Regions from separate parts of the Megasphaera indica genome, predicted to be linked through region 2. Evidence: riboswitches for the same ligand, from Rfam matches in the RefSeq annotation. Region 2 holds a riboswitch; the other holds the start of a gene.
What was found. A riboswitch is a leader RNA that binds a small molecule or an ion and turns the genes downstream of it on or off. The one in region 2 is predicted to bind FMN.

Region 1 (7,453 bases), on a different contig from region 2:
CTATCTGATACGCATTGATAACTACGTTACATTGTACCATATCGCCCAGTCAAAGTACAGCCAGCCGCAGTTCAATAAAGCAAGAGCTGCCTTTCCCAGCATCCGCCCGGAGAGACAGCCCTTTTTATAACTTCGCTTGTGTTTATAATTCTTTGATGAGGTTGACCATTTCGATGGCGCTGGTTGCGACATCGAAGCCTTTGTTGCCGGCTTTTGTGCCAGCCCGTTCGATGGCCTGTTCGATGTTTTCTGTCGTGATGACGCCGAACATGATGGGGATGCCCGTCTTGAGGGATGCCTGGGCGATGCCTTTGGCCGATTCACCGCAGACGAGGTCATAGTGGCTGGTAGCGCCGCGGATGACGGCACCGAGGCAGATGACGGCGTCGTATTTGCCCGATTCTGCCATTTTCTGGGCGATCAGGGGGATTTCAAAGGCGCCCGGGACCCAGGCCGTCGTAATGTCTGCGTCATCGACGCCATGACGATGGAGAGCGTCGTAAGCGCCGCCGAGGAGCTTGCTGCAGATGAATTCGTTGAAACGTGCGACGACGATGCCGAATTTCGCACCAGAACCGATTAATTTACCTTCTTTGACTTGTACCATTGTAAAACACTCCTATTCTGAAATATTATGTTAAAATCCATTTTCCAGCAGTTTTTCCATCGTCAGGCCCGAAGACGCCGACGACGGATGACCGACGGTAAAGCTATGGACATATTTCCCGATGACATCCGTTTCCAAATTGACGATAGCGCCCGGATGTTTATCCATGAGCGTCGTATTGGCCATGGTATGAGGGATGATGGAAACGGAAAATTGGCTGCTGCCGACGGATACGACAGTCAGGCTGATGCCGTCGATGGTGATAGAGCCTTTTTCGACGATGAACGGCTCCATGTCCTTGGGGATGGAAATGGTGATGACCCGGGCAATGCCATCGGTGGCAATGCGGGCGACGTGGCCGATGCCGTCGATATGGCCGCTGACGATATGACCGCCCAGGCGGCCGCCGACCTGCATGGCCCGTTCGAGGTTGACCTGGGAACCGCTCTTGATAGTGCTGAACGATGAGCGGCGCATGGTTTCATGCATGACGTCGGCCGAAAAGGTCGAGTCCGTCATATCCGTGACGGTCAGGCAGACGCCGTTGACGGCGATGCTGTCGCCGAGCTGCGTGCCTTCTAATACTTTGTGTGCCTGAATGGTCAGGCGGATGGAATCGGGGCGGCGGTCCATATGGGCAATCGTCCCCAGTTCCTCAATGATGCCAGTGAACATAGGCGCCCTCCCTGTTGGCATTATATGCCGTAATCAATACATTATTGTCATGGAGTTCTGCCGAATCGTAGACCAGCGGCAGGCATTCATCGAGTTCATCGACGCCGCAGCCGCCGACAGACGGCAGGGCCCCGGTCCCACCGATGACCTTGTCCCCCATGAAGGCATAGATCTTATCGACCAGGCGGGCGTCGAAGAAGCTGCCCTGGACGGTACTGCCGCCTTCGACGAGGATGCTGGTCAGCCCTTCGTCGTGCAGGAGCTGCAAGGCGTCGGGCAGGTAGATGGTCTTGCCGTCCTGGAGCGGTGCCAGGATGACGCGGACGCCAGCCTCTTTCAGGGCTTTCATCTTCTCTACCGGGCACAGGGACGTCGTAACGATGATGGTCTGCGTCGTCTTATCGGTGACGACGAGCGAATTCAAAGGCGTCCGCCCTTTCGTATCCAGTACGATGCGCACGGGCTGATGCGGTGCATCCTGGCCGGGCCGTTCGATGCGGCTGGTCAAGAGGGGATTGTCTGTCAGGACCGTGTTGATGCCGACTAAGATGCCGTCATATATGGAGCGCAGATAGTGACCGTAGCTGCGGGCCCATTCGTTGGTGATCCACTGGGATTTCCCCGTCCGTGAAGCTGTGCGGCCATCGAGGCTCTGGGCCAGTTTGATGGCGATGAACGGTTTCTGGACCATCATGTTCTTGATGAAGACTTCGTTGAGCTGAGCCGCTTCCTTCGACATGAGGCCGACTTCGACGGCGATGCCGGCTTTGCGCAGGATGGCCGCGCCTTTGCCAGCCACTAAGGGGTTGGGGTCGAGCATGGCCATGACGACTTTGCCGACGCCTTTTTCGACGAGGGTCCGGGCACACGGCGGCGTTCTCCCGTAATGGGCGCAAGGTTCGAGGGTCACATAGACCGTAGCCCCCTTCGCCCGTTCGCCAGCTTCACGCAATGCCCATACTTCGGCATGAGGCGTGCCGGCCTTATGATGGTATCCCGTGCCGACGATTTCACCATCTTTGACGATGACGCAGCCGACGGCAGGATTGGGTGTCGTATAGCCCAGGGCGGTCTTTGCCAATTCCAGGGCTTTTTTCATATACTCTGCCGGTTCCAATGTATTCCTTCCCTTCTATTCAGATTCGCAAGATAAAAAAAGGCTATGGACGTAAGATTCCCATAGCCTTTTGAGCGCAACAAAAACACAATCTGTCGTCTTTTCCCATCCAGACTGTACTGTCGGTACCGAAATTGCATCGGTTCAACCCTTGCGGGTTAGCGGACTGTCACCGCCGGTCAGGAATTGAAAGCGCCGCTTTCTCACCTTGCCTCAAAGACTATCCTTATTCATTTGAACTACATGTATGATTTTAGCACATGAAAAGAAGAAATACAAGTCCTTATCGCAAGGACGCGATGGCAGCGGCCCGGTCGTCAGCTCCGAAGACGGCACTGCCGGCGACGAGGAAGGTCGCACCGGCGTCTTTGACGGCCTGAACGGTCTTGGCATTGACGCCGCCATCCACTTCGATGACAGCCGTCGTATTGCCGGCCTGTTCCAGGAGCGCCTTGGCCTGGCGAATCTTATCGACGGCATAGGGAATGAACTTCTGGCCGCCGAAGCCGGGGTTGACGCTCATGATGAGGATCATGTCCAGCTGCCCGGCCAGGCAGGACAAAGTCGATACGGGGGTCGCCGGGTTGAGGGCGACGCCGCCTTTCATGCCGGCTTCGTGGATCTGCTGCAGGACCCGGTCGAGATGGGTGCAGGCTTCCTGATGGACCGTGACGTACTGGACGCCGGCAGTAGCCAGGCCGTCGATGTAGGTTTCCGGATGTTCTACCATGAGATGGGCATCGAAGGGCAGCTTGGTGCAGCTGCGCAGGGCCTTGACGACGGGGACGCCAAAGGTCAGGTTCGGCACGAAATGGCCGTCCATCAAGTCGAGATGGATACAATCTGCCCCCTTCCGTTCGACGTCCTGAATGTCTTCAGCCAGGCGGGAGAAGTCCGCTGATAATATAGATGGGCAAATGGTTACCATGACTATCGTTTCCTTTCTGCAATGGAAGTGAGTATCTTACAGTATGTGTCATACCGTTCTTTCTGGATATGACCGTCAGCGACGGCCTGTTTGACCGTACATTCCGGTTCGGACAGATGGAGACACGACGAGAACTTGCAGCCGCCGCTGTAGGGCAGCATGTCCGGGAAGAGGCGCAGGACTTCCTTCGGGTCGAGGTGCTCGAAGTCGAGAGAGCTGAATCCCGGCGTATCGACGACATACGTATCGCTGTCGAGGCGCATGATTTCCGAATGGCGTGTCGTATGGCGGCCGCGCTTGATTTTTTCGCTGACAGCGCCGACGGACAAGTCTTCCCGGCCCAGGATCTGGGACAGCAGGCTCGACTTGCCGACGCCCGACGGGCCGGCAAAGGCCGTCATGCGGTGGGGCAGCAGATTCCGCAGGGTATCGAGGCCTTCGCCGGTCTTGGCCGACACGAGATAGACGTCATAGCCGCAGCGTTCATAAAAGGCCTTGTAGGATTCGGCCGTCTCCCGGTCCAGGTCGCACTTATTGAAGCACAGCGTCGGATGAATGCCGCCGTATTCACAGGTCATGAGCATCTTATCGACGAGGAACTGGTTCGGGTCCGGCGACTTGGCCGCCATGATGACCAGGAGCTGGTCGATATTGGCCACGGCCGGCCGGCGTATCTGGTTGCGCCGGGGCAACAGGGCTTCGATGACGCCCTTGTCCTGGCCCAGCTCGGTGATTTCCAGCTCGTCGCCGACGAGTATCTTCGCTTTCAGCAATTTGCCGCGGCGCCGGCACTCGATGAGCCCTTCCCGGCCGACATCGACGTAATAATAGCCGTTATAGTTCTTGATGACGCGTCCTTTTGTCATGTTCCTCCCCTTAGATATACTGGTCCTGTACTAACGAATTGTTGATGTATACTTTGACTCTCGTCTTGCCCGTGCCGCTGACGCTCTTAGAGATGTTGTCGCCGCCGGCCTGGCTGCGGTCATAGACGACGCGCGAGCCATTGTCGTCGGATACGACGATCTGGACATGCTGGCTGGAAGCGCCAGACGGTACGCTGATATTGACCGTCCCGTAATGAGGCGTCCCGGCCGGTTCCTGGTTATTGGCACTGCCATCGGATCCGCCGGAGCTGCTCGACGGCGAGCTCTGGCTGCTCTGGGACGACGGATATTCGACGGACAAGTTGACGACCTTGCCGTCTTCCGACGTCTGGCCCGTGACGACGGCCTGAGAGCTGTCCTTCGACGAATCGAGGTTGGACACGCTGCCGACGGAATAGCCGGCGCTTTCCAGGGCCTTCACGGCCGCATCGAGGCTCATGCCGCTCGTATTAGGTGCTTCATTCTTGGCCGCTTCTGCTTCTTTTTCGGCTTCGCTCTTACGGCAGACGACGAGGTCGACTTTCGTCCCCTTTTCGACTTTCTTCGGCGATTCCGGGTCCTGGTCGATGATGGTCCCGTCGGCATACTGAGCGCTCTCTTTGTAGCGCACCTTGCCCACAGACAGGCCGATTTCCTTCAGTTTCTTTTCGGCCTCATCGAGGGTCAGGCTCCGCAGGTCCGGTATGAGGACTTCTTCACCTTTATTCCCCTTGCTGACAGTCAGGTAAATGGTCCGGTTGGCCTTGACGACGGCTCCGCCAGACGGTGTCTGGGAAATGACTTCGCCGACTGGCACTTCGTCGCTTTCCACTTCCTTGACGGAAACGTCGAGTTTCTTATCTTTCAGTATCTTCTTGGCGATTTCGACCTGTTTACCCGTCACATCCGGTACGGTAATGTCTTCGGTACTCCAAAAATTCCCAAAGGAAAAGAAGGCCCAGACAAAGGCGACGAGGAAGACGCCGAGCATACCGATGATGATAGTTTTCTGCGAATGATTGCTGATAGAATCCATGAACCGCGTGAAGGGGTTCTTCTTCTTTTCTTTCGGTTCTTCTTCGGGCAGGTCCTTTTCCTTGATAGGCTGTAATTTCTGCGTGCCGAAGTTATACGGGCCCTTGCTGATGATCGGCCGGGCGCCGTTGGTATTGATGAAACCCTGGGACAGGCGCAGTTCCGACATCATCTCGCCGATGGACTGGAAGCGGTCGTCCGGGTTCTTGGCCATGGCCTTGAGGATGACCTGTTCGACGAGCCGCGGGATACGGCGGTTGTACTTCGTCGGCAAGGGAATATCGTCCTGGACGTGCTTCAAGGCGATGCTGATGGCCGTATCGCCCGGGAAAGGGACGACGCCAGTCATCATTTCATACATGACGACGCCTAGGGAATAAATATCCGTCCGTTCGTCGATATGGCCGCCACTGGCCTGTTCCGGTGAAAAATAATGGACTGAACCGAGGACGGTGCGGTCGCTGTTTTCGACGGAATTCACAGCCCGGGCGATGCCGAAATCGGCGACTTTGATGCGTCCTGTCTCAGTGACCAGGATATTATGAGGCTTGATGTCGCAGTGGACAATGCCGTTGGCATGAGCATTTTCCAGGGCTTCGCCGATATCGAAGGCAATCTGTATCGACGTGTTGATCGGCAGGTGGCCGTGTTTTTCGATGTATTCTTTTAACGTTTCGCCGCGCACGAATTCCATGACGATGTAATGGACATTTTCATCGTAGCCGACGTCGTATATATTGACAATATTGGGGTGTGACAATTTGGCAGCCGCCTGGGCTTCCTGGCGGAAGCGGACGACAAAATCGTGGTCGTTGCTGTATTTTGAATGAAGTATTTTTACGGCGACGATCCGGTCCAGGAGGATATCCTGTGCTTTGTACACGCTGGCCATGCCGCCTGTGCCTACTTTTTCCAATATCTTGTATCTGTTATCTAAGATATGACCAATCATTTTTAGCTATTCCACCACTTTCATAGTCGTTCCCGATTATATGGTTGTTAAAATTGCCGTGATATTATCTTTCGCCCCGTTTTCATAGACGCGGGCAAAGAGATCATTGATGATTTCCCGTTCTGTCCGGCGGTAATCGCCGATGGCATCGTAGAGTTCCTGTTTCTGGATGAACGATGTCAGGCCGTCGGAACAAATCAGGATGCGATCTTTCGGCTGTACTTCAAAGGCTCCGCTGTCGACGACCAAGTTCTCATCGACGCCGACGGCTCTGGTCAGCACATGGCGCTGGGGATGATCCATCGCCTCTTCTTCGGTTATCTTGCCCTTTTCGAGCAGGACCTGGACGATCGTATGGTCGACGGAAATCTGTTTGAATTCCCCGTCGCGGTATAAGTAGATGCGGCTGTCACCGACGTGGCCCCAGAAGGCCATATGACGAGCCAGGGTCACCATGGACACGGTCGTCCCCATGCCCTTGAGCGAAGGGTCGATCAAGGTCTTGCTGAGGATGCTGGAATTCGCATATTGAATGGCTTTCTCCAGCTGTACCGGTGCTGCATAACTAAAGTTCTTGAAATAATAAGCTATCGCTTCTACGGCCGTCTTGCTGGCGATTTCACCGCCTACATAGCCGCCCATACCGTCGGCTACGGCCAGTACGTTTTTCTCGTGGCTGATATAAAAGGAATCTTCATTCACTTTCCGAACCAGGCCGATTTTGGATTCACCGTATGTGCCCAAATTCTCACGTCCTCTCACGGTGTTTCGTTATAGGTACACATTAATTCATATCATATTCGCCGTCACCTGTCAAATTTTTTCGCGTTTTATGCGCAGCTGGCCGCAGGCGGCCTGTATCTGGCTGCCCATTTCCCGCCGCAGAGTGACGGAAACGCCGTGGCGCTGCAAATACGTGACGAATTCATTCATCGTCTTTTCATCGGGCCGGTAGAGGCCGACGTCGTAGTTGTCGTTGATGGGAATGGCATTGACCAGGATGTTCTGGCCGCCCAGGAGACGGGCCAGTTCCTTGGCGCAGGCGTTAGTACAAGTCAGGCCCTTGATGAGGATGTATTCAAAGGTGACCTTCCGGCCAGTGACATCGAAATAGTGGCGGGCCGCCTTCAGGACTTCGTCGAGGGGATATTTCTCGGCAATCGGCATGATGCGGCGCCGCAAGGCATCGTTCGGCGCGTGGAGGGATACGGCCAGGGTGATGGGCATGCCCTCTTTGGCCAGGTCGTACATCTTGGGGACGATGCCCGACGTC
Region 2 (7,453 bases):
ATGACCCGGCCGCCGCCGCCTTGGGTCTGCTGCATGATGAAGAACCAGACGGCAATGAGGACCAGGATCGGCAGGACTGCTGTCAGCATGTTCATCCACCACGAAGGCTGTTCGGGCGGTTTGGCGATGATGTTGACATCAGCATCGCGCAGTGCCGGCAAGAGTGCCGAATCGGTCGGGGCATAAGAAGTAAAAGAGGTTCCGTCTTTCAGCTGTCCGACGATAGCGTGGTCGGCTGTGATCTGGACGGCATCGACTTTTTTCTGCTGCACCTGACTCATGAAATTCGTGTAAGAAATTTCCGATTTATCTGTCTTACTGCTGGTAAAGGCATCTATAATCGATACGGCGACGATGATGATGAGTAAGTATAAACTTACATTCCGCACAAATTTACTCAAAATATGGCTCCTTTCACTTAGTTTATGATAATGCTTTTTTATTCCAACCAATACAGTCTTATATTACCACACTTCTTCTAAAGCAACAACTACTTGGAATATACTTCTTCTTTCAAAATGCCAATGTACGGCAGGTTGCGGTAGCGGCTGTCGTAGTCGAGGCCATAGCCGACGACGAAGGCATCGGGGATTTCAAAGCCGTTGTAATCGACAGGGACTTCGACCTGGCGGCGGGCCGGCTTGCTGAGGAGGGTTGCCAATTTGACCGAGCGGGCCCCCCGTTCCTGGAGCATGGGGACGAGATGGCTCAAGGTGACGCCCGTGTCGATGATGTCTTCGACGATGAGGACATCTTTATCCTTGACATCGTTATCGAGGTCCTTGCGGATCTTGAGGACACCTGACGACGTCGTCGACGAACCGTAGCTGGAGCAGCTCATGAAATCGAAGTAGACCGGGCCGTCGATGCAGCGGGCCAGGTCGGTGAAAAAGGTGACGGCCCCTTTGAGGATGCCGCACATGAGGATGGTCTTGCCGGCATAATCTTTAGTGATCTGCGCACCCAGTTCGCGGACGCGGGCAGCAATCTGTTCTTCTGTAAATAAAATTTCTTTGATATCCTGATGCATCTTGTTTTCCTCCGTGAAAAAGTGAATTACCCCTGCCGTCCCCTGCGGGGAACGGCAGGACCCAGGCAGAGGGCTGTCCGGGTCGTATAAGCACAGGCCCGGCCGCACTGGAACTGTTTTCCAGCTCCTTTGGCGGCCAGGTCCCGTATCGTTTCAACATAATGAAAAGGCAGGTCCTGACGAGAGCCCGTCGCCTCCTGCCACAAGCGGCGGATGAGGCGCCGCTGCATAGCCAGCGGCTGGGCCAGCAAGCGCTTCTTGTCTAAAGCCGGTACGTCTTCGGGAAGGACGAGCTGCCCATAGAGTGTTTCGGCAGCGTCGTCCAGAAAGGCTTCGTCGGCCCTGACGATATCGGCTAGGCGGTTCAGGTCCGCCGTAATGGCCGGGTTATAAGCCTGCAGCTGCGGCAGCAGGTCCAGGCGTATCCGGTTGCGGCTGTAGCGCCGGCTGTCATTGGTTTCGTCGTGACAGACCGGAAGGTCCCGGGCCGCGGCATAGGCTGCCAGCTCCGCCTTGGTCACCATAAGCAGCGGCCGGATGATGTCGCCCCGCCTGGGCGCCATGCCGCAGAGGCCGTCGAGGCCGCTGCCGCGCAGGAGATGGAGCAATACCGTTTCGGCCTGATCATCGGCGTGATGGGCCACGGCAATGCGTTCGGCCCCGCAGGCCCGGGCCGTTTCCCGCAGGATGCGGTAGCGTTCGCGCCGGCCTACGGTTTCTTCCGACGCCTTTTCCCGCCGGGCCAGGGCCGGCACGTCGACGTACTGCCAGGCAAAACCGCAATGGCGGCGCACGGCTTCGCGCCGTACCAGGCCGACTTCTTCATCGGCCGCCCGGCGGATGCCGTGGTGGACGTAGCAGGCCGTCAAGGTCAGCCTATATAACGGGGCCAGGCGGCTCAGTATATCCAGCAGGGCCAGCGAATCGGGCCCGCCGGAGCAGGCGACGACCAGGGCCCTTCCCGGCTGCCACAGGCCGTGCTGCCTGCCGTAAGCGTCTACGCGGTCGACGAGGTTCACGACTGGCGGTCCCGGGAGTTCCAGGCCGCATCATGGAAGGAATGGCGGAAAAAGACGCCTTCCATGAGATCCCGTTCGCTGACGGTGATGGCCGGGATGTGATAGCGCTGGAGAAAGGACTTGGCAATGAGCAGGCCGGCGACGATGATGTCGCTGCGCTTGGGCTGCAGGCCCGGTACGTGGCGCCGTTCTTCCGGCGTCATGGCCTGGAGGCGTTCGATATGACCGCACAGGGCATCATAGGAAACGCGATGGCCTTCGACTTTCTCTGCATCGTAGACGGCCAGCTGCAAGTCCATGGCCGCCAGAGTCGTCAGCGTCCCGCCGACGCCGATGAGCAGGTCCGGCTGGACCTGCATGGGCAGCCATTCCTGATAGCAGCGGTTTTCCAGATGGGCGACGGCCTGATGGCTCATAACTTCGCCCCGTGTAAAGCGTACCGCCCCCATGGGGTAGCTGTGGGACCAGCACAGGTCACCGCCGCGGCCGACGGCGACTTCACTGCTGCCGCCGCCGATGTCGATGACGGCTGCCGTCACATCGGGGCTGAGCGAGGCCGTAGCTCCAGTGAAGCTGAGCGACGCTTCTTCCAGGCCCGAAATGGCCCGGCAGTGCCAGCCGAAACGGGCCCGCACTTCTGCCAGGAAGGCCTGGCCGTCGATAGCTTCGCGGACGGCACTGGTGGCGACGGCACAGACCGGTACGCCTGTCAGCTGTTCTTTCCAGCCTTCCATGGCCGCAAAGGACGCTTCCATCCCTGCCGGTGACAAATGGTGTGTTTCATCGATATCTTTCCCCAGCCGCGTCGTCGCCAGTTCTTTCGGCGAAAAGATCCACGTGCCCGGGACTTCCTGCCAGCCCGTCATGAGTCGCAGGGAGTTGGAGCCGATGTCGATGACTGCATACTTCTGATACTCCATATCTGCTCCTTCCTGTAAACGTAAAAAGGCGCTGTCTTTGTGCAACAGCGCCCTTCTTTTTTACCTTCCGCTATTCAATACGCACTCAATCAGCATGGCGCGCACCGCGGCCGCCGCGTTTCGATTCCGTATTGCGCTTCAAATCCATCAGGCGTTCATCGCTTTCCTTCAGGAATTTGCTGAGCCGGTCTTCAAAAGACAGCGAGCCCGACGAACGGCGCGAATCAAAGCCGTTATGCTGGCGGAATTCATGTTTCTGCCGAAAATCGCGTTTCGGACGGAATTCTTTCTTTTCCGGCGCCGGCTGGGTCTGTTTGATAGACAGGGCGATTTTTCCCTTATCGTCTACAGACAACACTTTGACGTTGACCTTGTCTCGAACTTTCAAAAAATCATTTACATCTTTGACATACTCATTAGCGACTTCAGAAATATGTACAAGACCTACCTTCTTATCCGGAAGCTCTACGAATGCGCCAAATTTTGTGATTCCTGTAACGGTACCTTCCATCACACTGCCTATTTCGATTGTCATGCTGTTTTGATTTCCTCCTTGTAATATCAGCATTACTGCTAAACGTATAAAGCCATTATACTCATAAATGCCAAAAAATTCAATCATCAAAATACAAAATATAGGGAATCACGGCTTATAGGGAATTTCATCGGGCTTGGCCAGGCCGAACTGTTCGCGCGCTTCCCGGGCGATTTCATCGGGATCATTCAGCTTGTCACGCCGTTCGCGAAGGCGAAGATTTTCGTCCCGCAAGGTCTGTTCCTGCTGCAGGGTCCGGTTCATGTCGTCATGGATTTCCCACAGCCTGTAGAGGCGGACGCCGATGAGATAGAAGCCGGCGACGATGATGGCCACGAGAATAAGATTGTACCAGCTCATCTGCCGGAGCCGGATGAGCAGCCCTGTACGGCGCTTCCGGGGGACCTTACGGCGCTTCTTTCGGCGCCGGGGCTGGCGATACTGCTTGGTTTCCACCCAATCACCCTTTCTAAGAACAAGAGACTGAAAAAGTCTTACCCTATAGTATACCGTGCTTTGCTGGCAAGATAAAGTTTTTTTGTAAAATTCCTTTTAAAATGGGCGGCAGTTATATATAATAGAGGCACGACATTTTGTATCTTATCCGAGGGGGAACACGTATGCACTATGAAAAAATAACGACAGAAATCCTGGAAAAATTAAAGGCCATCGTCGGCCCGAAAGACGTCGTCACCGACGCCGACGCCATGCAGCCTTATTCCCATGACGAAGTGACCGACCCGGCTTACCATCACATGCCCGAAGCCGTCGTCTTTGCCGAAACGGCCCAGCAGGTCAGCGCCATCATCAAGCTGGCCAATGCCTGCCACTTCCCTGTCGTCCCCCGCGGGGCCGGCACGGGTCTGGCCTGCGGCGCCGTCCCGGAATACGGCGGCATCGTCTTGTCGCTGGAAAAGATGAACAAGATACTGGAAATCAATGAAGACGGCCTCTATGCCGTCGTCGAACCGGGTGTACGCACGTCGGACCTGCAGGAAGCGGCCGAAAAGAAAGGCCTCTTCTACGCTGGCGACCCGTGCAGCGGCGACTCGTGCTTCATCGGCGGCAACATCGCCACCAACGCCGGCGGCAACCGGGCCGTCAAATACGGGACGACGCGCCACCAGGTCTACAGCGTGGAAGTCGTCAACCCGACAGGGCGCATCGTCAACCTCGGCGCGCGCCTGCAGAAACAGTCGACAGGCTATTCCCTGGACCAGCTGGTCATCGGCTCCGAAGGGACCCTGGGCATCATCACCAAGGCGACGCTGAAGCTCCTGCCCAAGCCGAAGTACGCCCTCGACCTGCTGGCCATCTTCGACGACCGCCGCCAGGCCATGGGCGTCGTCACCAAAATCATCAAGGCCGGCATCACGCCGACGTGCGTCGAATTCATGGACAACATCACCATCAAGTCCGTCGAAAAATACCTCAATGAAAATCTCCAGGGCAGCGACAACGGCAACTACGTCATCGTCGAAGTCGAAGGGACCAGCGAAGACGACCTGGACGACAAGGCCGTCATCCTCGACGAAGTCTGCACGGAAAACGGCGCGTCGTCAGTCCTCGTCGCTGACCACAATAAGATCTGGCAGGCCCGCAAGGCCTTTGCCGAAGCCGTCCGCGCCGAAAGCCTCATCGTCTGCAAAGAAGACGTCGTCGTCCCTGTCGACCAGGAAGCGGCCCTCCTCGATGAAATCCTGCGCCTGGCCAAGAAATACAACCTGGTCACACGTATCGCCAGCCACGCCGGCGACGGCAACATTCACTTGAACATCCTCAAGAATGAAGATGCCACCTACGAAGACTGGGACCAGCGGGTCAAGGCCAACCAGCAGGAACTGTACAAATTCATTTATGCCCACGGCGGCCGCCTGTCCGGCGAACACGGCATCGGCTACAAGCGCAAGCATTTGATGGAAGAATTCACCGATCCCGGCGAACTGGAAATGATGAAGGCCATCAAGAAAGCCCTTGACCCGAACGACATCCTCAACCCGGGGAAAATCTTCGACGTCGACTAACTTGCAAAAATGAAAGTTACCGTGTATAATACATAACAGAACTGAATAAAACGTATATCTTCAGGGCAGGGTGAAATTCCCGATCGGCGGTATAGTCCGCGAACGCTACGGCGTAGGAGCCATTGGCTCGTGATTTGGTGCGATTCCAAAACCGACAGTATAGTCTGGATGGAAGAAGATGTGGCGTGCTGTTTCTGCAGCGTGCCTTTCCTTGCATGTCAAAGCCCTGTGCCTCATCGCCAGGGCTTTTTGAGTACCACCAACTATGGACAATACAGACTTTAAGGAGGTCTTTATTTTGACTACAGAAAAACGCAAATTCAACACTATCGAAGAAGCATTGGAAGAATTACAGGCCGGCCACGTCATCATCGTTACCGACGACCCGGACCGCGAAAACGAAGGCGACTTCATCTGCGCCGCCCAGTACTGCACGACAGAAAACATGAACTTCATGGCCAGCCACGGCAAGGGCCTGATCTGCATGCCCATGAGCATCGAATATGCCCATAAGCTCGGCCTGCCCCAGATGGTCAGCGAAAATACAGATAACCACGAAACGGCCTTCACTGTTTCCATCGACTACGTCGACACGACGACGGGCATCTCGGCTGTCGAACGCGCCCTGACGGCCCGCAAATGCGCTGAAGAATCGGCCCGTCCCGAAGACTTCCGCCGTCCTGGCCACAACTTCCCCCTCGTCGCCAAACGCGGCGGTGTCCTGACCCGCAACGGCCACACGGAAGCCACGGTCGACCTCATGCGCCTGGCCGGGCTCAAACAGGTCGGCCTGTGCTGCGAAATCATGGCAGACGACGGCACGATGATGCGCACGCCGGACCTCTGGAAAATCGCCGACGAATACGGCCTGAAATTCATCACCATCCACGATCTCCAGAACTACTGCCGCCGCCACGACAAACACGTCATCCGCGAAGCCGTCGCCAAGATGCCGACGAAATACGGCGATTTCAAGATCTACGGCTACATCAACGACCTGACGGGCGAACATCACGTCGCTCTGGTCAAAGGCGAAATCGGCGACGGCAAGAACCTCCTGTGCCGCGTCCATTCCGAATGCCTTACAGGCGACGTCTTCGGCTCCCGCCGCTGCGACTGCGGTGAACAGCTGGCCGCTGCCCTGACACAGATCAACGCCGAAGGCCGGGGCATCCTCCTCTACATGCGCCAGGAAGGCCGTGGCATCGGCCTCATCAATAAGCTCAAAGCCTACGTCCTCCAGGAACAGGGCTACGATACAGTCGAAGCCAATGAAAAACTCGGCTTCGCTCCGGACCTTCGCGAATACTGGATCGGTGCCCAGATTCTCCAGGACATGGGCGCTAAAGAAATCCGCCTGCTCACGAACAACCCGGAAAAAGTCTACGGCCTCGAAGGCTTCGGCGTCGAAATCGTAGAACGCGTCCCCATCGAAATGAAACCCCAGAAATTCGACGAATTCTACTTGGAAACGAAAAAGAATAAAATGGGCCACATCCTCCCCCATCTGCATTAAAAGCGAGTAAAAAAGGCGCTGTCGCATGAAGACAGCGCCTTTTTTAGCAGTGGCTCGTGGCTCGTGGCTCGTAGGGGTCGCCACGTGGGCGACCCGCCGGGTATTGGGCAACATTATCCCCAAGCTGGAAAATCACTCATATTCTGAAGCGGGCTTGCCACGTGCAAGCCCCTACAGATGTGACGCCTCGGGAATTTCTTTTTTAGTAGTCAGTGGTTCGTGGCTCGTGGTTCGTAAGGGCCGTCCTGAAAGCCTTTCTGGCCCACCAGGTACCGATTAGCGGGAGGCGCAGGGTAGCTGCCAGAACGGACAGCTTAGCTGGCGGCCCGCCGATTTCCTTAATGTTCCTGCAGCAAGGTGAATTTGTCCTTGTGGTAATCGATGAGGCCTTCTTTTTTCATCTTGCTCA

Region 1: linked by a shared signal. The riboswitch ahead of ribD (bifunctional diaminohydroxyphosphoribosylaminopyrimidine deaminase/5-amino-6-(5-phosphoribosylamino)uracil reductase RibD) and the one ahead of ACFCTO_RS09450 (bifunctional 3,4-dihydroxy-2-butanone-4-phosphate synthase/GTP cyclohydrolase II) in region 2 are both predicted to bind FMN.

The regions. Positions count from the first base shown of each region.
Region 1 covers NZ_JBKKJR010000011.1:71,797-79,249, reverse strand. The annotation lists gene ribH (6,7-dimethyl-8-ribityllumazine synthase) at 143-607, opposite strand; gene ACFCTO_RS07235 (riboflavin synthase) at 638-1,282, opposite strand; gene ribD (bifunctional diaminohydroxyphosphoribosylaminopyrimidine deaminase/5-amino-6-(5-phosphoribosylamino)uracil reductase RibD) at 1,263-2,399, opposite strand; FMN riboswitch at 2,493-2,624, opposite strand; gene rpe (ribulose-phosphate 3-epimerase) at 2,683-3,327, opposite strand; gene rsgA (ribosome small subunit-dependent GTPase A) at 3,330-4,193, opposite strand; gene pknB (Stk1 family PASTA domain-containing Ser/Thr kinase) at 4,204-6,180, opposite strand; gene ACFCTO_RS07210 (Stp1/IreP family PP2C-type Ser/Thr phosphatase) at 6,217-6,924, opposite strand; gene rlmN (dual-specificity RNA methyltransferase RlmN) at 6,994-7,453, opposite strand, start outside.
Region 2 covers NZ_JBKKJR010000019.1:8,467-15,919, forward strand. The annotation lists gene ftsH (ATP-dependent zinc metalloprotease FtsH) at 1-401, opposite strand, end outside; gene hpt (hypoxanthine phosphoribosyltransferase) at 491-1,030, opposite strand; gene tilS (tRNA lysidine(34) synthetase TilS) at 1,057-2,049, opposite strand; gene ACFCTO_RS09430 (Ppx/GppA phosphatase family protein) at 2,046-2,969, opposite strand; gene ACFCTO_RS09435 (S1 domain-containing RNA-binding protein) at 3,055-3,504, opposite strand; gene ACFCTO_RS09440 (FtsB family cell division protein) at 3,613-3,960, opposite strand; gene ACFCTO_RS09445 (FAD-binding oxidoreductase) at 4,125-5,528, shown strand; FMN riboswitch at 5,581-5,712, shown strand; gene ACFCTO_RS09450 (bifunctional 3,4-dihydroxy-2-butanone-4-phosphate synthase/GTP cyclohydrolase II) at 5,827-7,044, shown strand; gene ACFCTO_RS09455 (Crp/Fnr family transcriptional regulator) at 7,383-7,453, opposite strand, start outside.